3 regions of the Amycolatopsis solani genome follow, and region 2 is predicted to be linked to each of the others. Evidence: riboswitches for the same ligand, from Rfam matches in the RefSeq annotation. Region 2 holds a riboswitch; each other region holds the start of a gene.

Region 1 (9,868 bases), on a different contig from region 2:
CCGGCCAGGACGAGGTCGTGGAACGCCCGGACGTCGAACCGCGAGCCGAGCCGTTCGGTGGCGCGAGTGCGGTTCCGCTGGATCTCCAGCCGCCCCACCATGTACGACAGCGCCTGGCCCGGCCAAGCGATGTAGCGGTCGACCTCGGACTCGATCTCGGGGCGCGCCTCCGGCGTGTGCGCCAGCAGGTAGTCGACGGCCTGCTGCCGGCTCCAGCCCAGCGCGTGCAGCCCGGTGTCGACGACCAGCCGTCCCGCCCGCAGCGAGTCGCCGGCCAGCATGCCGAGCCGGGCGATGTCGTCGGAGTAGAGCCCCATCTCCTCCGCGAGGCGCTCGCTGTAGAGCCCCCAGCCCTCGATGTAGGCGGTGAAGCCGCCGATGCGGCGCAGCAGCGGCAGCTCGGTGAGCCCTTGGGCGATGCTGAGCTGGAAGTGGTGCCCCGGCACGGCTTCGTGGAACGCGGTCGTCTCGGCCATGTGCCGGAGCCGCTCGGTGGCCTCGTGGGTGTTCGCGAAGTAGATGCCGGGCCGGGAGCCGTCGGTGGCCGGGCGCAGGTAGTACGCCGCGGGCGCGCCGGGCGCGACCTCCGCCGGGACCGCTTCGACCGTGCACTGCTGTTCGGGGATGCGGCCGAACCACTTCGGCGCTTCGGCGGCCGCCCGCGCGACGGCCGTGCGGGCGGTGTCCAGCAGGTCGTCGGCGCTGCCCCAGCGCAGCGCCGGGTCGGTGCGCAGGCGCTCGAAGATCTCGCCGAGGTCGTCGGTGCCGAACACCCGCTGCCCCAGCTCGCGGTACTCGGCGGCGAGCGAGTCGATGACGTCGAGCCCGATCCGGTGCAGTTCCTCGGGCGTGTGCTGCGTGGTCGTGTGCATCCGCGCCAGGCGCCCGTACGTCTCGTCGCCACCCGGCAGCCACGACAGGCCGGGCCGGTCTTCGGGCCGCCCGTGCGGCTTCACCTCGTCGGCCAGGAACGCGCGGTACTCCGCGAAGGCCGGGCGCACGACGTCGGCGAGCAGCTCGTCCCGCCGTCGCTCGAAGTCCTCGTCCGGCGCCGGCTGGCGGCGCAGCGGGTCGGTCGCCGGGTCGGCGAGGTAGCGGTCGAGGTGGGCGACCGCGGCGTCGACCAGGTGGGCCACCGGGACCAGGCCGTCGGCGATGCCCTCGGCGTGCCGCCGGGCGGACTGGCGGAGGAACTCCGGGATGGCGGCGAGCCGCCCGAGCTGCGCCTCCGCGGCCTCGCCCGCGGTCACGGTCGTCATCGGCAGCACCATCAGCAGCCCGGCCGCGGGCCCGATGGAGAGGTCGGTGACGGTGAACTCGGCCATCCGGCTGTCGGCCGACGCGATGCGGTTTTCGGCCGTGGCGATCAGCACCTCGCGGGTGACCCGGTCTTCGGCCGAGAGGCCGTCGCCGTCGATCGCGCGGGCGCGCTCCAGGAACTCCGCGAGCCGCGCCCGGAACGCGCGCTCGGCCTCGGCGGACTGGTCCGGCAGACCGGGTTCCGCCGGGCGGATGCCCAGGAGCGCGGGCATCAGCGGATCGGCGGCGAACAGCGCTTCGACGAACTCGTCGGCGAGTTCGGTGACCGCGGTCATGGGCAGGACCCCCAGTTTCGTTCGGTGTCTCGCCGGTGACCCTAACGGAGAGCACCGACAAGAACGCGGCGCATTTCGCCGGGGGCGGACAGCCTTCGGCACGGCCGGACGGGCGAAGCGGTAGCGTTCCGGGAGTGGCCGTGACCGATCCCGTGGATACCCGCCTGCTCGCCGCGCTCGCCGAACTCGGCAAGGCCGCGGTGCACGAGCTCGCGGCCAAGGTCGGCATGGATCCCCGCGAGGTCGCCTACCGGCTGGTCGCCCTGTCCGGCAGCGGGCTCCCCCTGCTCGTCGGCGTCGAGAGCGACCCGCAGGGGTTGCGCGCGGCCATCGCCGGCGCCCCGCCGTCGTGGGCGAACCGGCCGCCGCCGCAGTACCCCGCCGCGCCGCCGTCGCAGCCGATGCCGCAGCAGCCGCCGCCGATGCCGCCCCCGGTCCAGGGCACGCCTTCGGGTCCGTACAACGTCCAGGGCGCGCCTTCAGGGCCCTACAACGTCCAAGGCTCGCCCTCGGGTCCGTACAACGTCCAGGGCACGCCGTCCGGGCGGTACCCGGGCCCGCCGCCGCGCCCGCCGCAGCCGCCGCGCCCGTTCACGCCGCCCGCGCCGCCGCTGGACCCCGCCGTGAGCACGTGGGGACTGCCGCAGACGGCGTCGTGGGCCCGCGGCGACGAGCCGGTCAAGCCGGCCGGGACGGGCAAGCGCGGCCGATCCGGCGAGGTCATGGAGACCCAGGGGCTGGAGGGCGAGCAGCTGTCGGTGCAGCTCCTGGAGGTCCAGGACCCGGCGGACTACCTGTTCAGCGCGGCCGGCTACCGCCTCGAGGACGGTGAACGCGCGGTCGTCGTGCACACCGAGATCACCAACCGCGGGTCGATCCCGTTCGCGTCGCTGCCGGACAACTACCTCGAGCTGCTCGCCGCCGACGGCACCGCGATCGGCAAGGCCCCGGTGTCGCTGACCTCGCGGCCGCCGCACAAGATCGGCGTCAAGCCGGGCGAAACGCTCGGCGGGCACACGGTGTACGTCCTGCCGGACGCCACCCGCGTGGTGGCGGTGCGGTGGAGTCCGCGGCCGGAGCCCGACGAGCGCACGCTGACCTGGACGATCGAGGACTAGTAGCTCTCGTCCCGCAGGATTTCGAGGGCCTTCGCCAGGTCTTCCGGGTACTCGGACTCGAACTCGACCCAGCGGCCGTCCGCCGGGTGGGCGAACGCCAGGGTCTTCGCGTGCAGCCACTGGCGGCTCAGGCCCAGGTGGCGGGCCAGCACCGGGTCCGCGCCGTAGGTCAGGTCGCCGACGCAGGGGTGCCGCAGGGCCGAGAAGTGGACGCGGATCTGGTGCGTGCGCCCGGTTTCGAGCTTGATGTGCGCCAGCGACGCCGCCCGGAACGCCTCGACCACTTCGTAGTGCGTCACGCTCGGGCGGCCGCCCTGGACCACCGCGAACTTGTAGTCGTGGCGGGGGTGGCGGTCGATCGGGGCGTCGATCGTGCCGCGCGTCGGGTCCGGGTGGCCCTGGACGATCGCGTGGTAGCCCTTGTCGACCGTGCGCTCCTTGAACGCCCGCTTCAGCACCGTGTACGCGTGCTCGCTCTTGGCCACCACCATCACGCCGGTCGTGCCCGCGTCGAGCCGGTGCACGACGCCCTGGCGCTCGGCCGCGCCCGACGTCGCGATGCGCAGGCCGGCCGCGGCGAGGCCGCCGACGACGGTCGGGCCGGTCCAGCCCGGGCTCGGGTGCACCGCGACGCCGACCGGCTTCGAGATCACCACGATGTCGTCGTCGTCGTGCAGGATCTTCATGCCTTCGACCGGCTCGGCGACCACCTCGACGGGGTTCGCCGGCTCCGGCAGCGTGATCTCCAGCAGGCCGCCGCCGGAGAGCCGGTCGGACTTGCCCGCGGGACGGCCGTCGAGCAGCACGTCGCCGGCTTCGGCGAGCTCGGCGACGACCGTGCGGGACAGGCCGAGCAGCTTGGCGAGGCCGGCGTCGACCCGCATCCCGTCGAGCCCGTCGGGCACCGGGAGCATCCGCGAGCTCACGCCTGCTCCTCCGGCCCGGTGACCTTCTTCTTGTCCTTGGTCGACGTGCCGTCGTAGTCCTTGCCCAGCAGGGACAGCAGCACGATGAGCGCGCCGCCGACGCAGATCGCCGAGTCGGCGATGTTGAAGATCGCGAAGCCCTTGCCGTTCGGGGCGAACGCCGAGATGAAGTCGACGACGTGGCCCTGCAGGCCGCCGGGCGCGCGGAAGATGCGGTCGGTCAGGTTGCCGGTGGCGCCGGCGAGCACGAGCCCGAGGCCGATCGCCCAGCCGATCGAGCGCAGCCGCCGCGACAGCCAGATGATCGCGATGACGACGGCGAGCGCGACCAGCGCGAGCACCCACGTCATGCCGGTGGCCATCGAGAACGCGGCGCCGGGGTTGCGGATCACCTGCAGGTAGATGAGCCCGCCGAGGATCTTGACCGGCTCCTTGCCCTCCAGGTTGGCGGTGACCAGGTTCTTCGTCACCAGGTCGATCGCCCAGAACACGACGGCGATCGCGAACACCCAGCCGACCCGCCGCTTGGGCAGCAGCGGTTTCGCCGGGACCTCGGGGTTCTCCAGGGCGTCGGCCGCCTGGTCTGGCACCGCTTCTTCGGGCGCGGCGGTGTCGGGTTCGGAACGGCTGGGCTCGGTGCTCACCGGTCCATTGTCCACGGCGCTGGTCAGGCGGTGTCGCGGCGGTGCCGGAGCAGAACGGCGAAGGCGGCGGCGAGCAGCAGGATCGCCGACAGCAGCACGCCGACGAGGTCCGCCGAAAGCACGACGGCGAGCACCGCGAAGCCCGCGGCGGCGCCCAGGACGACCCGGCTGCGCTCATACGCGGCGAGCACCAGCAGGCCGAGGGTGGCCAGCAGCGGGCCGCGCAGCCCGTCCCCGAGCCGGAACTGCCAGGACCCGACCAGGTCGAGCAGCGGGACGGCGAGCAGCGCGGCGACCGCGGCGAGCACGAACCGCCCGGTGCGGGCGGGCCGCAGCGCGAACCAGTACCAGACCGCGGTGCCGGCGAGGACGACGCCGAGCGCGACGAGCCAGGCCGGCCCGTCGGGCAGGCCCGCGCCCGCCGCGTAGTAGGTGTCCTGGGTCAGGAACTGCGGCGCCGGGTAGCCCGTGCCGCCGACGCCGCCGGTGCCGAGTTGCTGCTCCAGCGGGCCGAAGGAGTAGTTCACGGAGTCGCCCTCGGCCGGGCTCCGGCCCAGCAGCAGCCGCACCGCCGCCATGCCGATCAGCGCGAATCCCAGCAGGGCCAGCGGAAACCAGTAGCGCGGTCCTCTCCCCATCGGGCCAGGCTAGCGCTCAGCAGAAGGGCGGGAGCTCCCGCGGGTCGCCGACCGGGGCCCAGCGGCCGTCCACCTTCGCGTACTCCCAGTCCGCCCCGCGCGCGACGATCCGGCGCAGCGCCAGCAGCACGCGGTCGACGTGCTCATCGGTGCTGCCCAGGCCGAGGCTGACGCGGATCGCCTGCTGCCCCTCGCCGCCGGCGACGGCGATGAGGCGCTTGGCCGCGATGTGGGCGCAGAAGGCGCCGTCGCGCACGCCGATGCCGTACTCGGCCGACAGCACCGCCGCGAGCCAGCCCGGGTCGAAGCCGGCGACGGTGAAGCTGACGGTGCCGACGCGGTCGACCGGCGCGTCGAACAGGCGCAGTTCGGCGCAGCCCGGGATGCTTTCGAGCCCCTTGCGCAGCCGGGCGAGCAGGGCCTGTTCGTGCGCGACGACGGCGTCCCAGTCGCGGGACAGGGTCTCGCACGCGACGCCGAGCGCGTACACGCCGACGGTGTTGGGCGAACCGGCTTCGTGGCGCTCCGGCCCGCTGTTCCAGACGACGGCGTCTTCGGTGACGAGCTTGGTCGCCCCGCCGCCGGCGAGGTACGGGCGCGCGGCGCGCAGCCAGTCGGCGCGGCCGATCAGCGCGCCCGCACCGAAGGGCGCGTAGAGCTTGTGACCGGAGATGGCGACGTAGTCGACGTCCAGCTCCCGGATCGAGATCCGGCGGTGCGGCGCCAGTTGCGCGGCGTCGAGGGCGATGCGGGCACCGTGCTTCCGCGCCACGGCGGCGATTTCGGCCACCGGGAGCAGCTCGCCGGTCACGTTGGACGCGCCGGTGACGACCACGAGCCGGGGCCCCTGCGGGGAATCCGCCAGTGCTTCGTCCACAGCGGACACTGCCGCGAGGCGCGTGCGCGGGGTCGGGATCCGCCGGACGTTCGGGCCCTGCCACGGCAGCAGCGCGGCGTGGTGCTCGGTGTCGAAGACGACGACCGTGGTGTTGCGCGGCAGGCTGCGGGCGAGCAGGTTGAAGGAATCGGTGGTGTTGCGGGTGAACACGACGGTGTCGGTCCGGCGGGCGTCCACGAACCGGCGCAGCACGTCGCGGGTGCGCTCGTAGAGCTTGGTGGAGACCTGGGAAGCGAAGCCGGCCCCGCGGTGGACGCTGGCGTACCAGGGCAGGAACTCGTCGACCTTCGCGCGGACGGCGTCGAGGCAGGGGGCGCTCGCCGCGTGGTCGAGGTTGGCGTAGCCGACCGTCCCGCCGGTGACGAGCGGGACCCGCAGCGACGCGCCGGCGACGGTGGGGATGCCTTGCGGGGCAGGGGTTTCGACGGGCGTCGTGCGGCGATCGGCGACGCTGGTGCGGTCGATGGCGAGGGTCATCGGGGTGCCTCCTCGGCGGTCCGGGGGACCCCGGCGAGGGGCCCGCGCTTGCCCGTCGCGGGACGCGACCGGCCCGGTCTTCACCCGGGGCACCCCACCGCGGTAGGAGGGTTGCCGGCCAGCAAGCCGGGGCTTAGCGCTGGCACTCATGACCTGGCACAGAAGGTAACCGACAACGCGTCGTGCGGCCAACCCCCGGCTCACATTCTGAGACGCCGCTCACAACGTCACAGTTTGGCGCGGAACCGCCCCGGCAGCTGCGTCACGGCGTCGTCCGCGAGGTGCGTCGCGGTGCCCTGGTACTGCTCGGCGCCCGCCGTGAACCGCCAGCCGCCCAGGGATTTGCCGTCCACCGGCTCGCCATACGCGGTGGCGAGGGTGGTCGAGACCGCGCCGAACGCGACGCCGTCCCAGTTCGCCGCCGGGGCGTCCGGGAGGGTCCAGAGCGTGAAGTGGACGTGGGCGCCCGTGCTGGAGCCGCCGCACGGGAGCGCGTTGCCGGTCGAACCGAGCACCGCGCCGGGCTCGACGTGCTCACCGTCGGTGACCGCGATGCCCTCCATGTGGTAGTAGCCAGTCCGCCAGCCGCCCGCGTGGTCGATGGTCACCCAGTCGCCGCCGGCGCAGTGCTGGAGGTGGACGGTGCCGGCGAGCGGCGCGCGCACCGTGCGGTCGGCGGGGCTGAAGTCGATGGCGTTCTTCACGCCGGTGCTGCCGTCGTCGGAGTGGATGCCGGCCGAGTAGACCTGCTGGCCCGCCTTGAACGGCAGGGCGAGCGCCGGGAACGGGGCCACTGCGGCGGTCGCGGCCGGCGCGCCGAGCAGTCCGAGAGCGGCGGTGATCGTGGCGGCCACGGCCGCTCGACGCAGTTTCGTCACCCTGTGTGCCCCTTTGGCTCAGGTGTTCACCCATTCGAATGAGCGCACATTAAGCCAAAAGGGGCAGAGAGGGAAGATCAAGTGAGATTTTTGTGAGGCGCTCTGGAGTACGCGATCAGCGAGCCGGCCCCGTCAGTGACCCGACTCGCCCCGCCAGCGGGCCAGGCGCCCGGCCCGGTCGACCGCGCGCAGCCGGCGTTCGACGGCGTCGCGCACCACCGACGTCGTGACCACCAGCAGCTGGTCGTGCTCCTGCAGGCGGCTGGTCTTCTGCGGGGTGAAGCTCGCGCCTTCGCGCACGACCAGGCTGACCGTCGCCCCGACCGGCAGGCGCAGCTCGGACAGGTACACGCCGTGCAGCTTCGACCCGGGCTGGATGCGCACCTGCAGCAGCTCGGCGCCGAGCTCGTCCAGCGGCGCCGAGTCGACCTCGATCTCGTGCGCCTCGGACTTCTTCGCCAGCCCCAGCCAGCGCGCGAGCGGGCCGAGCGTCGCGCCCTGCAGCAGCGTCAGCACGATGACCAGCACGAACACCGCGTCGACCAGCCGCTGGGCGCCCGGCACCCCCTGCGACAGCGGGATCATCGCGAGCACGATCGGCACCGCGCCGCGCAGCCCGGCCCACGACAGGAACGCCTGTTCCCGCCACGGCAGCCGGAACGGCAGCATCGACAGCACGACGGAGATCGGCCGCGCCAGCAGCAGCACGACGGCGCCCGCGACCAAGCCGGGCACGATCGCGTCGAGCAGCCGGCCCGGCGAGGCGAACAGGCCGAGCAGCACGAACAGCCCGATCTGCGCCAGCCAGCCCAGCCCTTCGGCGAAGGACAGCGTGTCCGAGCGGTGCGGCAGCCGCGAATTGCCGAGCACCAGCGCGGCGACGTAGGTGGCGAGCAGCCCGGACGCGTGCAGCAGCTGACCGGACGAATACGCCACGACGCACACCGCGACCGTGGCCAGCGGGTACAGGCCGGTCGCCGGCAGCGCGGCCCGGCGCAGCGCGATCCCGCCCACCCAGCCGAACGCGAGGCCGATGCCCAGGCCCGCCGCGAGTTCGTAGACCGCGAGCAGCGGCAGCGACCAGTCCACAGTGGTGCCTTCGGCCAGCACGACGACGGCGATGTACGCCGGCGCGTCGTTGATGCCCGACTCGAGCTCGAGCGCGCCGGTGAGCCGCTTGCCGATCCCGGCCGTGCGGAGCACGGAGAACACCGCGGCCGCGTCGGTCGAAGCGAGCACCGCGCCCCACAGCAGCGCGATCCGCCAGTCGAGGCCCAGCAGCCAGTGCAGGGCCGCGCCGGTGACCGCGACGCTCACCACGACGGCCACTGTGGACAGTGCGATCCCGATGCCCAGCGCGGGTTTCACCGCCGACCACCGCGTGGTCAGCCCGCCTTCGGCGAGGATCATGACGAGCGCGGCGAGGCCGAGCGACTGGGTCAGCTCGGGGTTGTCGAACCGGATGCCGAAGCCGGCTTCGCCCAGCAGCACGCCCATCGCGAGGTAGAGCAGCAGCGAGGGCAGGCCGAGCCGGATCGAAACCCGCACGGCGAGCACGGAAGCGAGCAGCACCACACCGCCGACGCCGAGCAGCACGGGAAGCTGGTCCATGCCGCCTCCCTCCCGAGTGCCGTGGGGCCCTCAGAATAGTGAAGCGGTCGGGTTAACTCGTTCGTGTACCGCTGCCGGATGCCGGCGACCCGGTGTGTTAAGGACGGCCTAATGTGCCGAGTTCGACCCCGAGCTCGGCGAACGGCGCTCGGGCGGCCGGGAGCACCCTGACCGCGCGGTGCCCGTCGCGGGTCACCCAGCCGGCGTCGACGGCCCGGTCGAGCAGCGCCGCGGGGAGCGCGCCGGCGAGGTGGTCGCGGCGCTCCGTCCAATCGAGACAGTCGCGCAGCAGTGCCCGGCGCCCGGCTTCGACCGGTACGCCGAGCCCGGCCAGCACCTCGCGGCCGCGCCCGGTCAGCGTCAGGCCGTCGGCGGTGTCGACCAGCCCGGTCGCGAGCATGCCGTCGCGGAGGGCGACGCCGAGGACGCCGGCGAGGTGGTCGTAGCAGGTGCGCGCGAAGCCGAGCCGTTTCACCCGAAGCGACGCCTTGAGTCCGGTCACCGGCCGGTGCTCGGCGTGCTGGGCCAGGTGCTCGATCAGCTCGGCCACCCGCGGGTCGGCGATCCGCACGTAGCTGGCCCGGCCCTGCTTGACCCGCGCGACGAAACCGGCGTCGGCCAATCGCGTGACGTGCTCGCTGGCGGTGGAGAGCGCGATCCCGGCCGCTTTCGCAAGCTCCCCGACCGTCCAGGCCCGCCCGTCGAGCAGGACGAGGCATATGGTGGCCCGGCTCGGCTCGGCGAGCACCGCGGCCACCTCGGCGAGGGCGATCGTCTCCATGTCCCCACGGTACGAGCCCCGCAGTTCGGCCCCCGCCGAAGCGTCACTTTCATAGGGAAAGTTCCGCCCCAAGGACCCCGCACTTTCACGTGAAAGTGCGGGTTAGAGCGCTTTCAGGAACTTGGCCGCCAGGGTGACGGCCGGGCCTGAGTCGTTCGAGTTCTCCAGGACCACCGCGAACGCCACCGCGCCTCGGTAGCCCACGAACCAGCCCGTCGCGTTCGAGCCGTCGCCGAACTGGGCTGTGCCCGTCTTGCCCAGCACCGTTCCCGCGCCCGCCGCGGCGCGGCCCGTTCCGCTGG
Region 2 (9,868 bases):
TGTGACCTGAATCACATCCATCGCCCGGTCGGGCCGGGTGGCGAACAGCACCCGGCGTCCCGCGCGCGCGGTGTATAGGCTCTCCGGACATGTCACCACGGCGGATCGGGGTCATGGGCGGCACGTTCGACCCCGTGCACCACGGCCACCTCGTCGCGGCGAGCGAGGTCCAGTCCCGGTTCGGGCTCGACGAAGTGATCTTCGTCCCCACCGGCCAGCCCTGGCAGAAGACGAGCCGCCAGGTGACGAAGGCCGAGGACCGCTACCTGATGACGGTCATCGCGACCGCGTCGAACCCGGTGTTCTCCGTCAGCCGCGTCGACATCGACCGCGGCGGCCAGACCTACACCGTCGACACCCTCCGCGACCTGCACGCCGAGTACCCCGACGACGACCTCTTCTTCATCACCGGCGCCGACGCGCTCGAACAGATCCTGACCTGGCACAAGGCCGAGGAGCTGTTCGACTTCGCGCACTTCATCGGCGTCACCCGGCCCGGCTACCGGCTCAACTCGCACCACCTGCCCAGCGGGAAGGTGAGCCTCGTGGAGGTCACCGCGATGGCGATCTCGTCGACCGGCTGCCGCGACCGGGTCGAACGCGGGGAGCCGGTCTGGTACCTCGTCCCCGACGGCGTCGTCCGCTACATCGCCAAAAAGGACCTGTACCGGAAGAGCGACTGAAGGCCCGCTGGTCGCGGCGGGTACTCTTCTCGGGCGAACCCGATCTGTGAAGGAGCACCGTGGCAGCCACGTCCGAGGCACGAGAGCTGGCCGTAGCGGCCGCACACGCGGCGGCGGACAAGAAGGCCAGCGACGTAGTCGTGCTGGACGTGTCCGAGCAGCTCGTCATCACCGACGCCTTCGTCATCGCCTCCGCGTCCAACGAGCGCCTGGTCGGCGCGATCGTCGACAACGTCGAGGAGAAGCTGCGGGAGAGCGGCCACAAGCCCGTCCGCCGCGAAGGCGCCCGCGAAGGGCGCTGGGTCCTGCTCGACTACGTCGACGTCGTCGTGCACGTCCAGCACGTCGAAGAGCGCACTTTCTACGGTCTCGAACGGCTGTGGAAGGACTGCCCGCGCATCGAGGTGTCCGGTCTCGAGGAGGCACCCGCCGACGAGGACCCGGACGTCCCGTGAGCCCGCGGCGGCTTGTGCTCTGGCGCCACGGCGAGACGGACTACAACGCCGCCGGGCGGATGCAGGGTCACCTGGATTCGGCGCTGACCCCGCGCGGCTGGAACCAGGCCCGGTTCGCGGTGCCCGCGCTGGCCCGGTTCTCACCGGACCTCGTCATCGCGTCCGACCTGCGCCGCGCCACCGACACGGCCACCGTGCTCACCGACGCCATCGGCGTCCCGCTGCGCATCGACAAGCGCCTGCGCGAGACGCACCTCGGCGAGTGGCAGGGGCTCACCGGCGCGGAGGTCGACGCGGCCTACCCCGGTGAACGCGACCGCTGGCGCACCGACGCGACCTGGGCCCCGCCGGGCGGGGAGAACCGCGTCGACGTCGCCGACCGCGCCGGCGAAGTGGTCGCCGACCTGCAGCAGGCCAACTCCGACGTCGGCGACACGGTGCTGCTGGCCGCGCACGGCGGGCTGATCATCGCGCTCACCGCCCGGCTGCTGAACCTGCCGGTCGAAATCTGGCCGTCGCTGGGCGGGATCTCGAACTGCCACTGGGTCGAGCTGGGCCTGCGCGACGGCAAGTGGCGGCTGAACGCCTACAACGCGGGGATGCACGGCTAACCGATGGGGCCGCGCCTGCTGGTGTTCGGCGATTCGCTGAGCTTTCACGGTCCCGAAGGACCCTGCGCCGCGGACGAGCCGCGGTTGTGGCCCAACATCGCCGCCACCGCCCTCGGCGGCACCGCCGACCTGGTCGCCGGGATCGGCTGGAACGCCCGCGACGCCTGGTGGTCGCTGACCGGCGACCCGCGCGTCTGGGCCGATCTGCACCACGTCGACGCCGTCGTGCTCGCGGTCGGCAGCATGGACACCCTGCCTTCGCCGTTGCCGACCTACCTGCGCACGGGGCTGAAGTACCTGCGTCCCGACCCCGTGCGGCGGGTGGTGCGCAAGGCTTATCTGGGCGCGCAGCCCCGGCTTTCCGTCGCGTTCCGCGGCCGTCCGGTGGTGCTGCCGGCGAAGCTGACTGTCCGGTACCTCGACGAGTGCGTGGGCGCGCTGCGCGCCCTGCGGCCCGAGCTGCCGGTCTTCGGGATGCTGCCGTCGGTGCACCGCGCGGCGGCGTACGGCGGCGTGCACACCGCGCGGCCGGCCGCGGCGGCCGCGATGGCGGCGTGGGGCGCGCGGGCGGACGTGCCCCTCCTCGACCTCGAAGCCGTTGTCGGAGAGCACGTCCTGAGCGGCGAGGGCAACCCGGACGGCATGCACTGGGGGTGGCGGGGACACGCGGCGGTGGGCGAGGCGATGTCCGTGTTGCTGGCGCCGGTGCCGGCCCCCGGCCACGTAGGCTGACGGCGTGTCGGTCGCCGTAGTCACGGATTCCACCGCCCACCTGCCGGAGGGCTTCGCCGAACGGCACGAGGTCCGGGTGGTGCCGCTGCACGTCCTCGTCGACGGCGTCGTCTCCCTCGACGGCGTCGAGACCGGGCCCGCGGCGGTCGCCGAAGCGATGAAGCAGCGCAAGATCGTCACGACTTCACGGCCGACACCCACCGAATTCGCCGAGGAGTACCGCGCGGCGCTGGACAGTGGCGCGGACGCGATCGTCTCGGTCCACCTGTCGCGCGAGCTCTCGGGGACGTGGGAAGCGGCGGTGCTGGCGGCCCAGGAAGTGGGGCCCGACCGGGTCCGCGTGGTCGATTCGCGGACCACGGCGATGGGGCTCGGGTTCGCCGCGCTGCACGCCGCCGGCGCCGCGGCGGCGGGGGCGGAACCGGCCGCGGTCGAGGCCGCCGCGGTGCGCGCGGCCGGCTGCTCGTCGACGTTGTTCGTCGTGGAGACCCTCGACCACCTGCGCCGCGGCGGCCGGATCGGCCCGGCGGCGGCGCTGCTCGGCACCGCGCTCGCGGTGAAGCCGGTGCTGCACATGGCCGACGGCCGGATCCTGCCGCTGGAGAAGGTCCGCACCATGAACCGGGCGATCGCGCGGCTGGTCGAGCTCGCCGCCGAAGCGGCGGCCGGCGAGGACGTCGAGCTCGCCGTCCACCACCTCGCCTCGCCGGAGCGGGCGGTCGAGCTGGCGAACCGGCTCGAGGAAGCCGTGCCGCGCTCGGCGGGCTGCGTGGTCTCCGAGCTGGGCGCGGTGATCGGGGCGCACACCGGGCCCGGGGTGCTGGGCGTGGTCGTCCAGCGCACGGTCCCGTCCCGGAGCTAGCCGAACCCACCAGCATGCCACCCGGGTACGACGGAAACGGCCGTTCCCGGGCCGGACCGGGGGAATCCGTCCACAGCACCCCGGTTGTCCACAGGACGCGCCGGCACCCCTGTCGGACGCCTCCCCGCGGGCCCTAACGTCGATCGTGTGTTCGAGCAGTCCGCCCGGGATCCGGGCCCTCCCGTCAACGACCGGCTCTCCTGGCTGGCCGACCAGCTCTCGCCCGATGCGAGCACGGTCGGGCCGGGTGGCCGGCTGGTCCGGCGCTGGCTGCCGGGCGGCCCGGCCGGTCCCGGCCGCCGCCGGTGGGCGCTCGCCGGCGTCCTGGCCGCGGTCGTGGTGATCGTCCTCGGCTCGGTCGCGCTCTTCGGCGGCCGTCCGGCGCCCGAGCCCCTGCCCGCGTTGCCAACCGCGAAACCGGCGGCGGAGGCGCGGGCCTCGCCCCAGGCCGGCCTGGTCGTCAGCGTCATCGGCCGTGTCCGGTCGCCGGGACTGGTCACCGTGCCCGCCGGCGCCCGCGTCGCCGACGTACTGCGTGCGGCGGGCGGGGCCGAGCCCGGTGCGGACGTCTCCGGGCTGAACCTCGCCCGCAAGGTGACCGACGGCGAGCAGCTCGCGGTCGGTGTCCCGGCGCCCGCCGCCGTTCCCGGCGCGGCGGCGGACGGCGGCAAGGTCGACCTCAACGCCTCGAGCGCGGATCAGCTGGACACGCTGCCGGGCATCGGCGAGGTGATGGCGAAGCGGATCGTCCAGTGGCGGACCGACCACGGCGGCTTCACCAAGATCGAGCAGCTGCGCGACGTCGACGGGCTCGGCGAAAGCAAGTTCGAAAAGCTGCGGGAGAAGGTGACGGTCGGATGAGCTTCCCCGCGACCGACACCCGGCAGGACCTGCGGCTGGTCCCGGCGGCGCTGGCGTGCTGGCTGGCCGCGCTCGCCGGGCTGCTCCTCGGCTGGTGGACGGCCGTCGTCGCCGGGCTCGCCTCGGCGGTGCTCGCCGGGCTCGTGCTCTGGCGGGCCCGCGATCGGCCCCGGGTACTCGGTGCGGCGGCGGCGGCACTGCTGGTGCTGGGGCTCGTCGCGGCGGGCCCGGTCGCCTGGCGGATCCGTGACGCGCAGCAGGACAGCCTTCGCGCCGAAGCGGCCCAGGGACTGCCCGCGGTGCTGAGGGTCGTCGTCGCCGAACGTCCGAAGCCCGTGCGCGGCGCGGGGTACGCCGATCGCCAGGCCGGTGCCCGGTCGGTGGTGCTGGCGGCCGACGTGCGCACGGCGTCGGTCGACGGACGGCCGGTGCCGTCGTCCGGGCGCGTCCTGCTCCTGGCTCCGGTCGCGCACTGGGCGGCCCTGCTTCCGGGCCAGGAAGTGACGGTGCCGGGGCTGCTGATGCCACCGCGCGGGCCGGACCTGACCGTGGCCGTGCTTTCGGTGCGCGGCCCGCCGGGCGAGGCCGGTCCGGCGCCGTGGTGGCAGCGGACGGCGGCGAGCCTGCGTGCCGGTCTTCACGACCTGTGCCAGGCCTTGCCGGACGAGCCCGCCGGCCTGCTGCCGGGGCTGGTGCTGGGCGACACGAGCGGGTTGTCGCCGCGCGTCGAGCAGGAGTTCGTCACCGCGGGCCTCGCCCACCTCACCGCGGTCAGCGGCGGGAACCTCGCCGTGGCCTGTGGCGCGGTCCTGCTGCTGCTCCGGTTGCTGCGGCTGGGGCCACGGCTGTCGGCGGTGGCGGCCGGTGCCTGCCTGGCGGGGTTTCTCGTCCTGGTCGGGCCGGAGCCGAGCGTGCTGCGGGCGGGCGTCATGGCGGCGGTGGCGTTGCTGGCACTGGCGCTGGGCCGGCAGGGTTCGGCGCTGCCCGCGCTGGCGTTCGCGGTCTGCCTGCTCGTGGTGGTGGATCCGGCGATGGCCACGGACTTCGGGTTCGCGCTGTCGGTGTGCGCGACCGCCGGCCTGGTGCTGCTGGCGCCGCGCTGGGCGGGCGGGCTGATCCGCCGCGGGGTCCCGCCGGGTGTCGCGGAAGGGCTGGCGATCCCGCTGGCGGCGTTCCTCGTGACCGCACCCGTGCTCGCGGGCATGGCGGGGTCGGTGAGCCTGGTTTCGGTGCTGACCAACGTCCTCGCCGCGCCCGTGGTGGCCCCGGCGACCGTGCTCGGCGTGCTGGCGACGGTCACCGGCCCGTGGTGGCCGGGTGCCGGGGAGTTCCTGGTGCACCTCGCCGATCCCGAAGCCCGGTGGCTGATCACGGTGGCGCGGCACGGTGCGCGTGCTCCCGGTGCGGTCATCGCGTGGCCGGGCGGCTGGTGGGGTGGGCTCCTCGCCGCCGCCGTTCTGGCGGCGCTCGTGCTGGCGGCCCGGCTACGGCGAGTGCGGGTGCTCATGGCGGTCCTGGCCGCCGGTGCCCTGCTGGTGCTCGTGCCGGTGCGGGTCCTGGCGCCGTCGTGGCCACCGCGGAACTGGGCGATGGTCGAGTGCGACGTCGGCCAGGGTGACGCGGTGGTGCTGGCGACCGCCGAACCCGGGCGGGCCGTCGTCGTCGACACCGGGCCCGAACCCGGGCCGGTCGACGAATGCCTGCACCGGCTGGCTGTCGACCGGATCCCGCTGGTGGTGCTGAGCCACCTGCACGCCGACCACATCGGCGGGCTCGCCTCGGTCTTCGACGGCCGGGAGGTGGGCGGGATCGCCGTCGGGCCGGGGCGGGCGCCGGAGTGGGCGTGGCGGCAGGTCGCCGCGGAGGCGGCGCGGCAGGCGGTGCCGCTGGTGGAGCTGAACCCGGGGGAGCGGCTGGCGTGGCCCGGGCTGGCGCTCGACGTACTGGGTCCGCGCTATGTCCCGGCTCGCACGGCGGGCCAGGACGGGACGGCCGTCAACAACAGCTCCGTCGTGCTGCGCGGGGAAACGGCGGCGGGCCGGGTCATGCTGACCGGCGACGTCGAACTGGCCGCGCAGGCCGACCTGCTGGCCGACATCGGTGATCTGAAAGCGGAGGTGCTGAAAGTCCCCCACCACGGTTCGCGTTACTCGCTGCCGTCTTTCCTCGCGGCGGTGGCGCCGCGGGTGGCCTTGGTCAGCGTGGGTGCCGGCAACACCTACGGCCATCCGAACAAGTCCACAGTGGACACCCTGACGGCGCTCGGTGCGCTGGTCACCCGAACCGACGTGGACGGCGACACGGCGGTCGTGACGGACACGGCCGGGCCGGCGGTGGCGCGCCGGGGCGAGCCCCGCGGGCCGCCGCGCCGCTGAACCCGGGGCGCGCCACGCGGCCCGCCCCGGGCGGACGTCAGTAGCCGAGCGCCTCGTTCACGGCGGCGGCCGACGGGGGCACGATCGCCTTCGGGCCCACGTGGTTCTCGATCGCGTCGAGGGTCTTGAGGCCGTCGCCGGTGATCAGCAGGACGGTCTCGGCGTCCGGGTCGAGCTTGCCCGTCTCGATCAGCTTCTTCGCCGTGGCGACGGTGACGCCGCCGGCCGTCTCGGTGAAGATGCCCTCGGTGCGGGCCAGCAGGCGGATGCCCTCGACGACCTCTTCGTCGGTGACGTCCTCGATCGCGCCACCGCTGCGGTTGACGACGTCGAGCACGTAGGGGCCGTCGGCCGGGTTGCCGATCGCCAGTGAGCGGGCGATGGTGTCCGGCTTCACCGGCTGGACGACGTCGTGGCCGGCCCGGAACGCGGCCGACACCGGCGAGCAGCCGGTGGCCTGCGCGCCGAACACCTTGTACGGGCTGGCGTCCACGAGACCGAGCTGGCCCAGCTCGCGGAAACCCTTGTCCACCTTGGTCAACTGCGAACCGGAGGCGATCGGCACGACGATCTGCGGCGGGATGCGCCAGCCGAGCTGCTCGGCGACCTCGAAGGCCAGCGTCTTCGAGCCTTCCGAGTAGTACGGCCGGACGTTCACGTTCACGAACGCCCACTTCGGGTGCTCGCCGGCCAGTTCGGTGGCGAGGCGGTTGACGTCGTCGTAGTTGCCGTCGACCGCGACGAGGTCGCCGTCGTACACGGCGGTGGTGAGGATCTTGGCGCGCTCGAGGCTCTTCGGGATCAGCACGACCGACCGCCAGCCGGCGCGGGCCGCGGCGGCGGCCGTCGCGTTGGCCAGGTTGCCGGTCGAGGGACACGCGAGCACCTCGAACCCGAACTCGCGGGCCGCGGCCAGCGCGACGGCGACGACGCGGTCCTTGAACGAGTGGGTCGGGTTGCCCGTGTCGTCCTTGACCCACAAGCGCTTGAGGCCGAGTTCCTTGGCGAGGCGGTCCGCGCGGACCAGGCGGGTCGCGCCCGGCTCGGTGTTCGGGATCTCTTCGACGTTGGACGGAACCGGGAGGAGTTTCTTGTAGCGCCAGATGTTCTTGGGGCCGGCCTCGATGTCTTCGCGGCGGACGCGGCCGAAGTCGTAGGCGACCTCGAGCGGCGAGAAGTCTTCGGCGGAGACGAATTCGGGGGCGAGCGGCTGCCGGTGACCCTCTTCCTTCGACACCAGTTCGACGGCGGGACCGAGGTCCGGGGTCTTGGTGGTGGAGGTCGTGCCGAGGGTTGCGGTCATCGCGAGGTTCCTTTCCTCATCTGCCCCGCCGAAGCGGGCCGGAATTGGCACCGTGGTCGTCAGCTACCCCGCGATCGCGGGATGACAGGCTGTACGCCGGTTGCCGGGGCTTCGTCGGGCCGTTCCCTCTGCCCCTCTGGATGAGCGGTATTCACTTGTCGGCGCGCACACCGGGATTCCCCGGGGCGGGCTGCCTCGACTACACCGTACGACATCGTGCTCGGACCGTGCCATGGTGGCCGCCCGACATCACCGGAGCGGGCGCATCGCGGCGCGGGTGAGAGGATTCGGGGGTGACCGCGCAAGCCACCGCCCCGGCCCCGCTGCACCTGGTGCTGGGTGACGAAGAACTGCTGATCGAGCGGGCCGTCCGCGACACGCTGGCCGCCGCCCGCGCGATGGACTCGACGGCCGAGCTGACCCGGGTCCGGGTGTCCGATCTCACAGCGCCTGAGCTGGCCGAACTGGTGAGCCCGTCGCTGTTCAGCGAAGGACGCGTGATCGTCCTCGAATCGGCGCAGGACATCTCGCAGGAGCTGGCCGACGCCGTGGCGTCCTACCTGAAGGACCCGGCGGACGGGGTCGTGCTCGTCGTCGTCCACACCGGCGGCGGCCGCAGCAAGGCGGGCAAGTCGCTCCCGGCGTCGCTGAAGAAGGCCGGGGCCGAGATCACGGAGTGCCCGAAGCTGACGAAGCCGGCCGAGCGCGAGCAGTTCGTGCGGCACGAGGTGCGGCGGGCGGGCGGCAAGATCGACCCGGCCGGGGTCGCCGCGCTGATCGACGCCGTGGGCTCCGACCTGCGCGAACTCTCCTCCGCGGCCAGTCAGCTGGTGGCCGACACGGGCGGGGCGGTCGATGCCGACGCGGTCCGGCGGTACCACCGCGGCCGCGCCGACGTGACCGGGTTCGCGGTCGCCGAAAAGGCGGTCGGCGGCGACCGCTCGGCGGCGCTGGAGTCGCTGCGCTGGGCGATGCAGCTGGGCGTCCCGCACGTCCTGGTGGCCGACGCGCTGGCCGACGCGGTCCGCACGATCGCGCGCGTCTCGGGTGCCGGGCGCGGCAACCCGAACCAGCTGGCGGGCGAGCTGGGCATGCCGCCGTGGAAGGTCCGCAAGGCGCAGGGCCAGTCCCGTGGGTGGAACCAGGACGGCCTGGCCACCGCGATGCGGGTGGTCGCGCGGCTGAACGCCGAGGTCAAAGGCATGGCGGCGGACCCGGGCTACGCGCTGGAACGCGCTGTCCTCGAAGTCGCGGCGGCCAAGGGCGACCGCTGACCCCGGACACGAAGAAGGCCCCGGCCGGAGCCGGGGCCTTCCCAGAAATCACCCAGCTCAGAGCGCGTTGACGCGCTTCGCCAGGGCGGACTTCTTGTTGGCGGCCTGGTTGGCGTGGATGACGCCCTTCGAGACGGCCTTGTCCAGCTTCTGGGCGGCGTCGCGCTGCAGCTCGGCAGCCTTGGCCTTGTCGCCGGCGTCGGCGGCTTCGCGGACCTTGCGGATCGCGGTCTTCACCGAGGACCGGATCGCCTGGTTGCGCTGACGCGCCTTCTCGTTCGTGGTGATGCGCTTGATCTGCGACTTGATGTTGGCCATAGGGCAACTCCTGCTTCACTCGGTGAGATCGCCGCCGCGCTGAAGTGGCCCCGCGAAAAGCGGGTTTCCTCCATGACGGAATGCCGCACGGGCAGCGAGCGACCACTTTAACAGCCGGGCCGCGGACGTCCGGAGCCGGGAGTAGGCTGGGCGGCGGTCAGTGCCTAGGGTTCCGCCGCCGGTCCGCGCACGCCGCACCACACCGCACCACCGCACCACACAACCAGGGCCGGGCGGGTCTGGTCCGAGCGGCACCATCGGCGGGCCCGGACGGCCGGTCGTTCATCTGACGGGGCAAAAGCCTGGAGGACCCGGTTTTCGCGCGCGCGAAAACCCCGAAGGGTCCCGTGAACGCCACCGCCTTGTCCCTCGTCCTCGTCGCCGCCGTCGTGCA
Region 3 (9,868 bases), 1.7 Mb from region 2:
CCGGGCGTGGCCGGCGAGAAGATGGTGACCTACAAGGTCACGCAGAAGAACGGCAAAGAGGTCTCCCGCGAGAGCATCTCCGAGCAGATCATCACCGCGGCCAAGCCGAAGATCATCCACGTCGGCACCAAGAAGGCCCCGACCCCGGCCATCGGCGACGGCTCCGCGTGGGACCGCATCGCGCAGTGCGAGTCGGGCGGCAACTGGGCCATCAACACCGGCAACGGCTACTACGGCGGCCTCCAGTTCGACAAGCGCACGTGGGACGCCTACGGCGGCGACGCGTACGCGAACCTGCCGAGCCAGGCTTCGCGTGAGCAGCAGATCGCGATCGCGGAGAAGGTCCGCGACGCCCGCGGCGGCTACAGCGCCTGGCCGGTCTGCGGCAAGAAGGCCTGATCTTCCCGAAACGGCCCCCGTCCTTCGTGGACGGGGGCCGTTTCGTGTGTACGCGGAGCGGCATCGGTAAGCTCCACCGGTGGTTGATCTGTTGGGACCTGCCGAAATCCGCGGGCTGGCGGCCGAGCTGGACGTGCGGCCGACCAAGAAGCTCGGGCAGAACTTCGTGCACGATCCCAACACCGTCCGCCGGATCGTCGAGCTCGCCCGCGTCGGGCCGGACGACGTCGTGCTGGAGGTCGGGCCGGGGCTCGGGTCGCTGACGCTGGGCCTGCTCGCCACCGGGGCGCGGGTCGTCGCCGTCGAGATCGATCCCAAGCTCGCCGCGCGGCTGCCCGAGACCGTGGCCGAGCGGGCGGCCGAAGCCGCGGACCGGCTGACCGTCGTCGGCGCCGACGCGCTGCGGGTCGCGAACGGCGACCTGCCGGGCGGGCCGACCGCCCTCGTCGCCAACCTGCCCTACAACGTCGCCGTGCCGGTCGTGCTGCACCTGCTCGCCGAGGTGCCGTCCTTGCGCTCCGGGCTCGTCATGGTGCAGACCGAGGTCGCCGACCGGATGGCGGCCGGGCCGGGCAGCCGGATCTACGGCGTCCCGAGCGTCAAGCTCGCTTGGTACGGCCCGGCACGGAAAGTCGCCGCGGTACCACGGTCGGTGTTCTGGCCGGTGCCCAACGTGGATTCCGCGCTCGTCGCGTTCGAACGCGCCGACGAGACGGCGTCCGCGGATCGGGACGGTCTCTTCTCCCTGGTTGACGCCGCTTTCTCACAACGCAGGAAAACGCTTCGCGCCGCTCTCGCGGGCTGGGCGGGCTCGGCCGAGCGGGCCGGTGAGCTCTTGACGGCGGCCGGGATCGACCCGAAGACCCGGGGCGAGCAGCTCGACGTGCACGACTTCGCCCGGATCGCGGCCCGCGCGCAGGCCGGCCGCTGAAAAGACCACAGTGGATGCGGTGAAAAACGCACCTTTTTCCCGTCGGACCGTGACGGCGACACCTCCAGTCGTGTGATGTGGGCCAACGGGCTTGCTTTCGCTCCGTGGGATCGGCTTAACTCAGTACGTCCATCCCGAGCGACCGAGAGACCTGGCTCGTCGAAGTCGCAGCAACCACCCTCCACAGGGCAGGTGCTACCGCCAGGACCGATGGAGGCCGTTTTCGATGAAGAGGGTAGCTCGCCCCCTGCTGCTGACCAGGCGTCGCGTCGTCGACGAAGGCCGCCGCTCCGTCTCCGCATGTCGACGCTCGCGCTGAGCTTCGTCTGAGCCGTTCCACCCTTCTTCGCGCACCGTCCATTGCGGACGGACACTCGCTTGCGGCCGGGCGCGCCCTCGTGCGCTGCGCCCTGTTTTTCTGGAGCTGTCGTGATCACCGTCGAAAACCTGTCCAAATCCTTTGCCACCAACGGAAATTCGGTCGTCGCCCTGCGCGACGTGAGCGTCGACGTCCAAGCCGGCTCGCTGTTCGGCGTCGTCGGCCCGGCCGGTTCGGGCAAGTCCGTCCTGGCCCGTTGCATCGCGCTGCAGGAGCGCCCCGACCGCGGAGTCGTCCGGCTCGACGGCCTCAACACCGGCACGCTCGACGGCCGCCGGCTCCGCGAAATCCGCCGTCAGCTCGGCGTCGTCTCGTCGAAGCCGGAACTGATCGCCGAGCGCACCATCGCCGGCAACATCGCTTCCCCGCTGGAGCAGCTCGGCGTCGACGGCCCGCAGCGCCGCAGCCGGGTCGGCTCGCTGCTCGACCTTGTCGGCCTGACGCCGCGCGCCGCGCAGCGTCCCGGTGAGCTCACCGCGGGCCAGCTCCGCCGCGTCGCGGTCGCGAAGGCGCTGGCCGCCGCGCCGGCCGTGCTGCTCGCCGACGACCCGACCGCCGGCGTCGACCCGGAGGAGGCCGGTTCGGTGCTGACCGTGCTCGACCGCGCCCGTTCCGAGCTGGGCGTCACGGTCGTCGTCACCACGCCGGACGCCGGCGTCGTCCGGCGGCTCTGCGACGACGTCGCGGTGCTGGAGGACGGCACCGTCGTCGAGCGCGGCACCGTGCTCGACCTGATCTCGACCCCGGGCAGCCGCACCGCGCAGGCGCTGCTGCCGTCGATCGAGACCCCGCGCTCGCAGAACGGCCGGTACGACCGCTCGGTCGACGTGGTGCTGGTCGGCTTCGCGTCGGTGGGCGCGCTGCTGCCCGAGGCCGCGGGCCGCTTCGACGTCGAGTTCGCCACCATCGGCGGCGGCCTGACCCGGATCGGCGACACCCCGGTCGGCCGCTTCCGCCTCGGCGTCCGCGGCGAGCGCGCCGACGCGGCGCTGGCGTGGGTCGCCGAGCGCGGCGGCCACGTCACCCAGACCGCCCGCGGCCCCCAGGCCGTCGTCGCCGCCTGACCCCCAAAGCCGTGAAGGCCTCCTTACCGGCCATAAGAGCCGGTAAGGAGGCCTTCACGGCTTTCTGCGGAACGTGGACACGTAGGCTGGGCGGGTGCTCGCCGTAGTTCCGCCCCCAATCACCGTCCGGGTCCCGGCCAAGGTCAACTTGCACCTTTCGGTCGACGACCTGCGCGAAGACGGTTACCACGAGCTGGTGACCGTGTTCCAGGCGCTGTCGCTGACCGACGAAGTGACCGTCGCGGCCACCGACGAACCCGGCATCGAGGTCTACGGCGAGGGCGAAGGCACCGTCCCGACCGGCCCGGAAAACCTGGCTTGGCGGGCGGTCGAAGCGCTTTCCTCGCACGTCGGGCGCAATGGCGAGCCGAAGGTCCGGGTGGTGCTGCGCAAGGGCATCCCGGTCGCCGGCGGCATGGCGGGCGGCAGCGCCGACGCGGCGGCGACCCTGGTCGGGCTCGCGTCGCTCTGGAACCTCGACGTCACGCGCGACGAGCTGGCCGGCATCGCCGCCGGCCTGGGCAGCGACGTCCCGTTCGCGCTCTACGGCGGCACCGCGCTGGGCACCGGGCGCGGCGAGCACCTGGTGCCGGTGCTCTCGCGGCACACGTTCCACTGGGTGCTGGCGTTCGACGCCGAAGGACTGTCGACGCCCAAGGTGTTCAAGGAGCTGGACCGGCTGCGCGCGGCGGGCAACCCGCCGCGGATCGGGGCGCACACCCCGGTCGTCGAGGCGCTGGCCTCGGGCGACCCGCGCCAGCTCGCCCTCCTGCTGGGCAACGACCTCCAGGCGGCGGCGGTCTCGCTGCGCCCGGACCTGCGCCGCACGCTCCGGGCCGGCGTCAACGCGGGCGCGCTCGCGGGCACGGTCTCCGGTTCCGGCCCGACCTGCGCGTTCCTCTGCGAAGACGCGCAGTCGGCGGTGGAGGTCGCCGCGGAGCTCTCCGGCGCGGGCGTCTGCCGCACGGTCCGCGTGGCCCACGGCCCGGTCCCGGGCGCCCGAGTGGTCGGCGGCGACGACGCGAGCCGGCCGACGCCGCCGCGGGTGCACGCGTGAAGCACGCGGAATTCGCGTTCCCCGGCCCGCTGCGCGACAAGCTGGTCGCGGCGATCCTGGACGGCTCGAAGACGACCACTTCCGCCTTGCTCGTGGAATACGAGCGGGAGGGCGAAGCGTTGCCCACCGTTGGCGAGCGTGAGCTGGTGCTCGACTCGGCCCGCGCCGGGGTCGCCGTCATCGAGACCGCCGAGGTGCGCGTGCTCCCCCTGTCCGAAGTGGACCTCCAGCACGCGATCGGCGAGGGCGAAGGCTTCACGAGCGTCGCCGAGTGGCGTGCCGAACACGTGAAGTTCTGGCAGAGCGCCGAAATGCGCGCCGCCATGGGGGATCCGGAATTCGCCGTGGACGACACGACGCAGGTCGTGGCGACGCGGTTTTCGATCGTAGAGAGGATCGGCTGAGCGGATGGCCAACCTGGTCAACCTGGAGTCGGTGAGCAAGTCCTACGGGATTCGCCCGCTCCTGGACGGCGTGTCGCTCGGGGTCGCGGCCGGGCAGCGCATCGGCGTCGTCGGGCTCAACGGCGGGGGCAAGACCACGCTGCTGGAAGTCCTTTCCGGACTCGCCGAGCCGGATTCCGGGCGGGTGAGCCACGTCGGCGGGCTGCGGATGGCGGTCGTCACCCAGCGCACGGAGCTGCCGGACGGCAGCACGGTCGGCGACGTCGTCCTCGAACGCTACGGCGCCGAGCACGAGTGGGCCGCCGACGCGCGCGTCCGGTCCATTGTGGACGGTCTGGGGATCACCGCGATCGGGCTGGACAAGCCGACCGCGAACCTCTCCGGCGGCGAGCGGCGCCGGGTTTCGCTGGCCGCCGCGCTGACCGGGGAACTCGACCTCGTCGTGCTCGACGAGCCGACCAACCACCTGGACGTCGAAGGTGTCCGGTGGCTCGCCGACCACCTGCTCGCGCGGCGGATCGCGGTCGTGGTCGTCACGCACGACCGGTGGTTCCTCGACACCGTCGCGACCCTGACGTGGGAGGTCGCGAACGGCCGCGTCGAGCAGTACGAAGGCGGTTACGCCGACTGGATCTTCGCGCGCGCCGAGCGCGCGCGCCTCGCGGCGACGGCCGAGGAGAAGCGGCAGAACCTGGCCCGCAAGGAGCTCGCGTGGCTGCGCCGCGGCCCGCAGGCGCGCTCGTCGAAGCCGCGCTACCGCATCGAAGCCGCCGAGGCGCTGATCGCGGACGTCCCGCCGCCGCGCGATTCCGTGGAACTGCAGGCGTTCGCCAAGCGGCGCCTCGGCAAAACGGTGCTGGAACTGGAAGACACGACGTACGCGGTGGGCGAGCGGACGCTGCTCGACCACGTCACCTGGCGGATCGGCCCCGGCGACCGGATCGGCCTGGTCGGGGTGAACGGCTCGGGCAAGACGTCGCTGCTGAAGCTGCTCGGCGGCGACGTCGAGGCGTCGACCGGCCGCCGGGTCGAGGGCAAGACGGTCGCGCTCGCGCACCTGCGCCAGGAGCTCGACGACCTGCCCGGCGACCTGCGCGTGCTGCAGGCGATCGAGCAGGTGGCCGGCCGCGTGGTGTTCGGCAAGCAGGAGATGACGGCGTCCCAGCTCGGCGAGAAGCTCGGCTTCCCCCAGGCCCGCCAGTGGACCCCGGTCGGCGACCTGTCCGGCGGCGAGCGGCGCCGGCTGCAGCTGTGCCGCCTGCTGATGGCCGAGCCGAACGTCCTGCTGCTCGACGAGCCGACGAACGACCTGGACATCGACACGCTGCAGCAGCTGGAGGACCTCCTCGACGGCTGGCCGGGCACGATGGTCGTGGTCTCGCACGACCGCTACCTGGTGGAACGCGTCTGCGACACGATCGTCGCCCTCTTCGGCGACGGCCGCATCACCCACCTCCCGGGCGGCATCGAGGAGTACTTGAACCGCCGGGCCCTCGACAAGGAACCGGCACCCGCGGCGGCCCCCACGGCGGCGAAGGCCGAGGCGAAGAAGTCCGCGGCGGACCTGCGCGCGGCCCAGAAGGAACTCGGCCGGCTGGAGCGCAAGCTCGACCAGCTGCACGCGAAGGAGGAGAAGCTCCACGCGGCCCTCCTGGCGGCGGCGACGGATCCGGCGAAGCTGATGGAGCTCAACGCCGAGCTGAAGGGCGTGCAGGGCGAGATCGAGGACATCGAGGCCCGCTGGCTGGAGACGTCCGAGCTGCTCGAATGACGACGCTGCTCGGCCCGGACGACCCCCTCGGCACGCGCCCGCTCCGGCGGCTCGCGGTCGCGGGCCCGGCGGGCTCGGGCAAGTCGACCCTCGCGCGCACGCTGTGCGAATGCCTCGGCGTGCCCTACGTCGAGTTCGAATCCTTCTTCCACGCGCCCGGCTGGACCGTGCGGGAGACGTGGCAGGCCGACGTGGCTCGACCACCCGCGTGCCCTGACCATGGCCCGCGTCGTCGTCCGTACGCTGAAACGGCGCGTCGGGCGCGGTTCGAAGATCGCCGGCGGCAACGTCGAAGGGCCGCTGCACACCTTCTTCACCGACCGCGACCACATCGTCCGGCTCGCGTGGCGCTACCACCCGATCCTGCGGGCCCGGGTCCGCCGGGTGATCGACGAGGACCGGCACCCCGGCCTCGTCGTCGTCCGGCTGCGGGGGCAGCGCCAAGTCGACAGCTGGCTGCGGGGCCTGGTTTCCGCGTTGGCGGGCGGGCGTTGACGCCGAGACAGTAATGTTCCGGCCATGAGCAGGTTCGTGGACACGCTGGTCGCCACCGCGACGGGGCGGGGACAGCAGCGGGGCATGGTCACGGGTGAGCCGGTGGAGCCGGTCCGGCGGACGTGGGCCGAAGTGCACCAGGAGGCTCGGCGGATCGCCGGCGGACTGGTCGCCGGCGGGTTCGAACGCGGGGACGCCGTCGCGGTGCTGGCCGCGGCGCCGGTGCTGATCGCGCCGACCGTGCAGGCCGTGTGGCTGGCCGGGGGCAGCGTCACCATGCTGCACCAGCCGACTCCGCGCACCGATCTCGCCGAGTGGGCCGAAGACACCGTGCGGGTGCTCGGGATGATCGGGTCGAACCTGGTGCTGCTGGGCGAGCCCTTCGACCAGCTCGCGCCCGTGCTGGCCGAGAAGGGCATCGGCTACCGGCTGATCAGCGACCTGACCGGCGCCGAGCCGCTGGAAGACGTCGTCGTCACCGACGAAGGCGAAACCGCGCTGCTGCAGCTGACCAGTGGCTCCACCGCCGACCCGAAGGCCGTGCGGATCACCTACGGCAACCTGTACTCCAACGTCAAGGCCATGGTCGACCGCGCGGAGTTCGACTTCGACGTCGACGTGATGGTGTCCTGGCTGCCGACCTTCCACGACATGGGCATGGTCGGCTTCCTGACCGTGCCGATGACCTTCGGCGTCGAGCTGGTCAAGATCACGCCGGTCGAGTTCCTTTCGGGCCCGTTGATCTGGCCCCGGCTGATCACCAAGTACCACGGCACGACGACGGCGGCGCCGAACTTCGCCTACGCGATCGTCGGGCGCCGGATGGCCCGCGTCGACGACGACACCGAGTTCGACCTCTCGAAGCTGCGCATCGCCCTCAACGGCGCCGAGCCGATCGACGAGACCGCCGTCCAGACGTTCGTCGAGGCCGGCGCCCGGTTCAAGATGCCCGCCGAGTGCGTCTTCCCGGCCTACGGCATGGCCGAGGCGACCCTGGCCGTCTCCTTCGCGCCGCTGTTCACCGGGCTGACCCTCGACGTCGTCGAAGCGGACGCGCTCGAGGCGGGCAACCGCGCGGTGCCGGTCCCCGAGGGCGACCCGCGGCGCGGCACCGACGAAGTCCGGTCGTTCGCGCTGCTCGGCCGTCCGCTGGACGGGCTCGAGGCGGAGATCGTCGACGAGGCCGGCGAGCGCGTCGGCGAGCGCGAAGTCGGCGAGATCCGGCTGCGCGGCGAGGCCGTCACGCCCGGCTACCTGACGATGGACGGCCCGCTCGCCACCCAGGACGAGGACGGCTGGCTCAACACCGGCGACCTCGGCTACCTGGTCGACGGCCAGATCGTCATCTGCGGCCGCCGCAAGGACGTCATCATCATGGGCGGCCGCAACCTGTACCCGACGGACATCGAGCGCGCGGCCACCTCGGTCGAGGGCGTGCGGGCCGGCAACGCGGTCGCGGTCCGCCTGGACGCGGGCAGCCGTCGCGAGCGGTTCGCGGTGGTCGTGGAGTCGAAGCTGGCGGGCGACGCCGAGGCGGAGAAGGACCTGATGAAGCAGGTCTCGGCCCGGGTCCGCGACGCGGTCGACATGCGCCCGTACGCGGTGGTGGTGCTCCCGGCCGGCAGCCTGCCGAAGACCCCATCGGGCAAGGTCAAGCGAGCCGCGACGGCGGCCCAGTTCGCGGACAAGATCAAGAAGAACGCCGACGCCTAAAACGGAACTTTCCCTATGAAAGTTCCACCCCCAGGCTCCCGGGAGGCGGCACTTTCATAGGGAAAGTTCCACTCAGCGCTGTTGGAGGCGTTCGGCGCGCAGGGTGGGCGGGGTCGCGCGCTCGGTCGTCGCCTCCGTGGGGGTGCGGGCGCCCGGGAGGTCCGGGGCGTGACCCGTGGACGTGGCCAGCTGGTCCTCCACCGCGTCGAGGAACTGGTCGACTTCGCGTTCGTCGTAGCCGCGCTTGCCGATCAGCGGCTTCGAGAACATCACGTGGTGCACTTCGGCGGCGGTCAGGTCGTCCTCCTCGGCGAACGTCTTGGCGATCCGCCGGACGAACTCGTCGACCTCGTGCTTCGCGTAGCCACGGCGGCCGATCGGGGCGTTACCGAAGGTGACCTCGGCGAGGTCTTCGGCGGTGAACGACATGCAACTCTCCGATTCCGGGGATGGGCGGTGCGAACTGCCGTACACCGTCCTAGCCCGCGGACGGGCTCCCCCGGAAGGGGTGGACCTCGAAGCTCACCCCGACGGGCGGTCGTCGTCCGCCTGTGAGTGAGCCGGGACTACGCAGCGCTGTGTGGCCGGTCTCACATCGTCAGGAGCGGCCGAACCACTTCCGCGGGCCCTGCGGACGCGGCTCCTCGACCACCGGCCGCGGGTTGCGCAGCTCCACCAGCGCCGCCTCGGCCTCGTCCAGGAACAAGTCGACCTGGGCCTGGTCGTAGCTGCGCATGCCGACCGGCATGATCGTGAACTCGACGTAGTGGATGTCGTCCGCGGTCAGGATGTTGCGGCCGGACAGCGCCTCGGCGATCAGGTCGAGGAACGCGTCGACCTCGTCCTCGTTGTAGCCGCGACGGCCGAAGCGGGGTTTGCCGAAAGCGATCGCCCGGACTTCGTCAGGGGTCATGGGTTCACCATCCCACCCACGTCAGCCCGCGTGGAAGGCGTTTTGCGCGGCCGCCAGGCCGGTGCCGACGAGTGCCTCGGTCGCGTCCGCGGCCCGGTCGACCTCGAACGGGAGCTCCTTGCGCTCGACCGTTCCGAAGTCCTTCAGCACGAAGTCCGCCGGGTCCTGCCGTCCGGGCGGGCGGCCGATGCCGAAGCGCACGCGGTAGTAGTCGCGGGTACCGAGGGACTTCGTGATCGAGCGGAGTCCATTGTGGCCGTTGTCGCCGCCGCCGAACTTCAGTTTCAGCGCCCCGAAATCGACGTCCAGCTCGTCGTGCACCACGACCACGCCGGACGGCGGCACCTTGTAGAACCGCGCCGCGCCGACCACCGGCCCGCCGGAGAGGTTCATGTACGTTCGCGGCTTCACCAGCACGACGCGGCGGCCGGCCAGCCGGCCCTCGAGGACTTCGCCGCCGGTCTTGTGCGTCTTGAACTTGCCGCCGATGCGGGCGGCGAGCTCGTCCAGCACCATGAAACCGACATTGTGGCGGTTTCCGGCGTACTGGGGTCCGGGATTGCCAAGGCCGGCGAGCAGAATCAGCTCGCCGGCCCCGGGCAGGTCTTCGGTCACGCGGTGATTCTATTATTCGGCGGCTTCGGCCGACTCGTCGCCCGCTTCGGCGGCCTCGTCGTCGGACTCTTCACGCTGCGGCTCGTTGACGGCCACGACGAGCGCCTCCGGGTCGGTGACCAGGGTC

What was found. Region 2 has a riboswitch for S-adenosylmethionine ahead of thrC (threonine synthase). Riboswitches for the same ligand answer to the same signal wherever they lie in the genome.
Region 1: another riboswitch for S-adenosylmethionine. It lies ahead of SD460_RS33795 (aminotransferase class V-fold PLP-dependent enzyme); the one in region 2 lies ahead of thrC (threonine synthase).
Region 3: another riboswitch for S-adenosylmethionine. It lies ahead of SD460_RS12135 (methionine ABC transporter ATP-binding protein); the one in region 2 lies ahead of thrC (threonine synthase).

What each region holds. Positions count from the first base shown of each region.
Region 1 is NZ_JAWQJT010000003.1:124,706-134,573, forward strand. Features, by position in the region: gene SD460_RS33770 (DUF885 domain-containing protein) at 1-1,595, opposite strand, end outside; gene SD460_RS33775 (Lrp/AsnC family transcriptional regulator) at 1,730-2,713, shown strand; gene SD460_RS33780 (RluA family pseudouridine synthase) at 2,710-3,639, opposite strand; gene lspA (signal peptidase II) at 3,636-4,229, opposite strand; gene SD460_RS33790 (hypothetical protein) at 4,307-4,921, opposite strand; gene SD460_RS33795 (aminotransferase class V-fold PLP-dependent enzyme) at 4,938-6,296, opposite strand; SAM riboswitch class IV at 6,336-6,450, opposite strand; gene SD460_RS33800 (M23 family metallopeptidase) at 6,524-7,174, opposite strand; gene SD460_RS33805 (potassium/proton antiporter) at 7,307-8,785, opposite strand; gene SD460_RS33810 (ArsR/SmtB family transcription factor) at 8,883-9,566, opposite strand; gene SD460_RS33815 (penicillin-binding transpeptidase domain-containing protein) at 9,669-9,868, opposite strand, start outside.
Region 2 is NZ_JAWQJT010000001.1:4,173,839-4,183,706, forward strand. Features, by position in the region: gene nadD (nicotinate-nucleotide adenylyltransferase) at 114-683, shown strand; gene rsfS (ribosome silencing factor) at 743-1,138, shown strand; gene SD460_RS19280 (histidine phosphatase family protein) at 1,135-1,749, shown strand; gene octT (diglucosylglycerate octanoyltransferase) at 1,753-2,481, shown strand; gene SD460_RS19290 (DegV family protein) at 2,486-3,343, shown strand; gene SD460_RS19295 (ComEA family DNA-binding protein) at 3,491-4,204, shown strand; gene SD460_RS19300 (ComEC/Rec2 family competence protein) at 4,201-6,579, shown strand; gene thrC (threonine synthase) at 6,617-7,882, opposite strand; SAM riboswitch class I at 7,896-8,029, opposite strand; gene holA (DNA polymerase III subunit delta) at 8,176-9,156, shown strand; gene rpsT (30S ribosomal protein S20) at 9,214-9,474, opposite strand; gene SD460_RS19320 (DMT family transporter) at 9,822-9,868, shown strand, end outside.
Region 3 is NZ_JAWQJT010000001.1:2,441,089-2,450,956, forward strand. Features, by position in the region: gene SD460_RS12125 (resuscitation-promoting factor) at 1-399, shown strand, start outside; gene rsmA (16S rRNA (adenine(1518)-N(6)/adenine(1519)-N(6))-dimethyltransferase RsmA) at 479-1,330, shown strand; SAM riboswitch class I at 1,457-1,547, shown strand; gene SD460_RS12135 (methionine ABC transporter ATP-binding protein) at 1,760-2,773, shown strand; gene SD460_RS12140 (4-(cytidine 5'-diphospho)-2-C-methyl-D-erythritol kinase) at 2,868-3,830, shown strand; gene SD460_RS12145 (ASCH domain-containing protein) at 3,827-4,234, shown strand; gene SD460_RS12150 (ABC-F family ATP-binding cassette domain-containing protein) at 4,239-6,005, shown strand; gene SD460_RS46965 (hypothetical protein) at 6,225-6,500, shown strand; gene SD460_RS12160 (fatty acyl-AMP ligase) at 6,525-8,213, shown strand; gene SD460_RS12165 (DivIVA domain-containing protein) at 8,286-8,642, opposite strand; gene SD460_RS12170 (DivIVA domain-containing protein) at 8,812-9,126, opposite strand; gene pth (aminoacyl-tRNA hydrolase) at 9,148-9,741, opposite strand; gene SD460_RS12180 (50S ribosomal protein L25/general stress protein Ctc) at 9,754-9,868, opposite strand, start outside.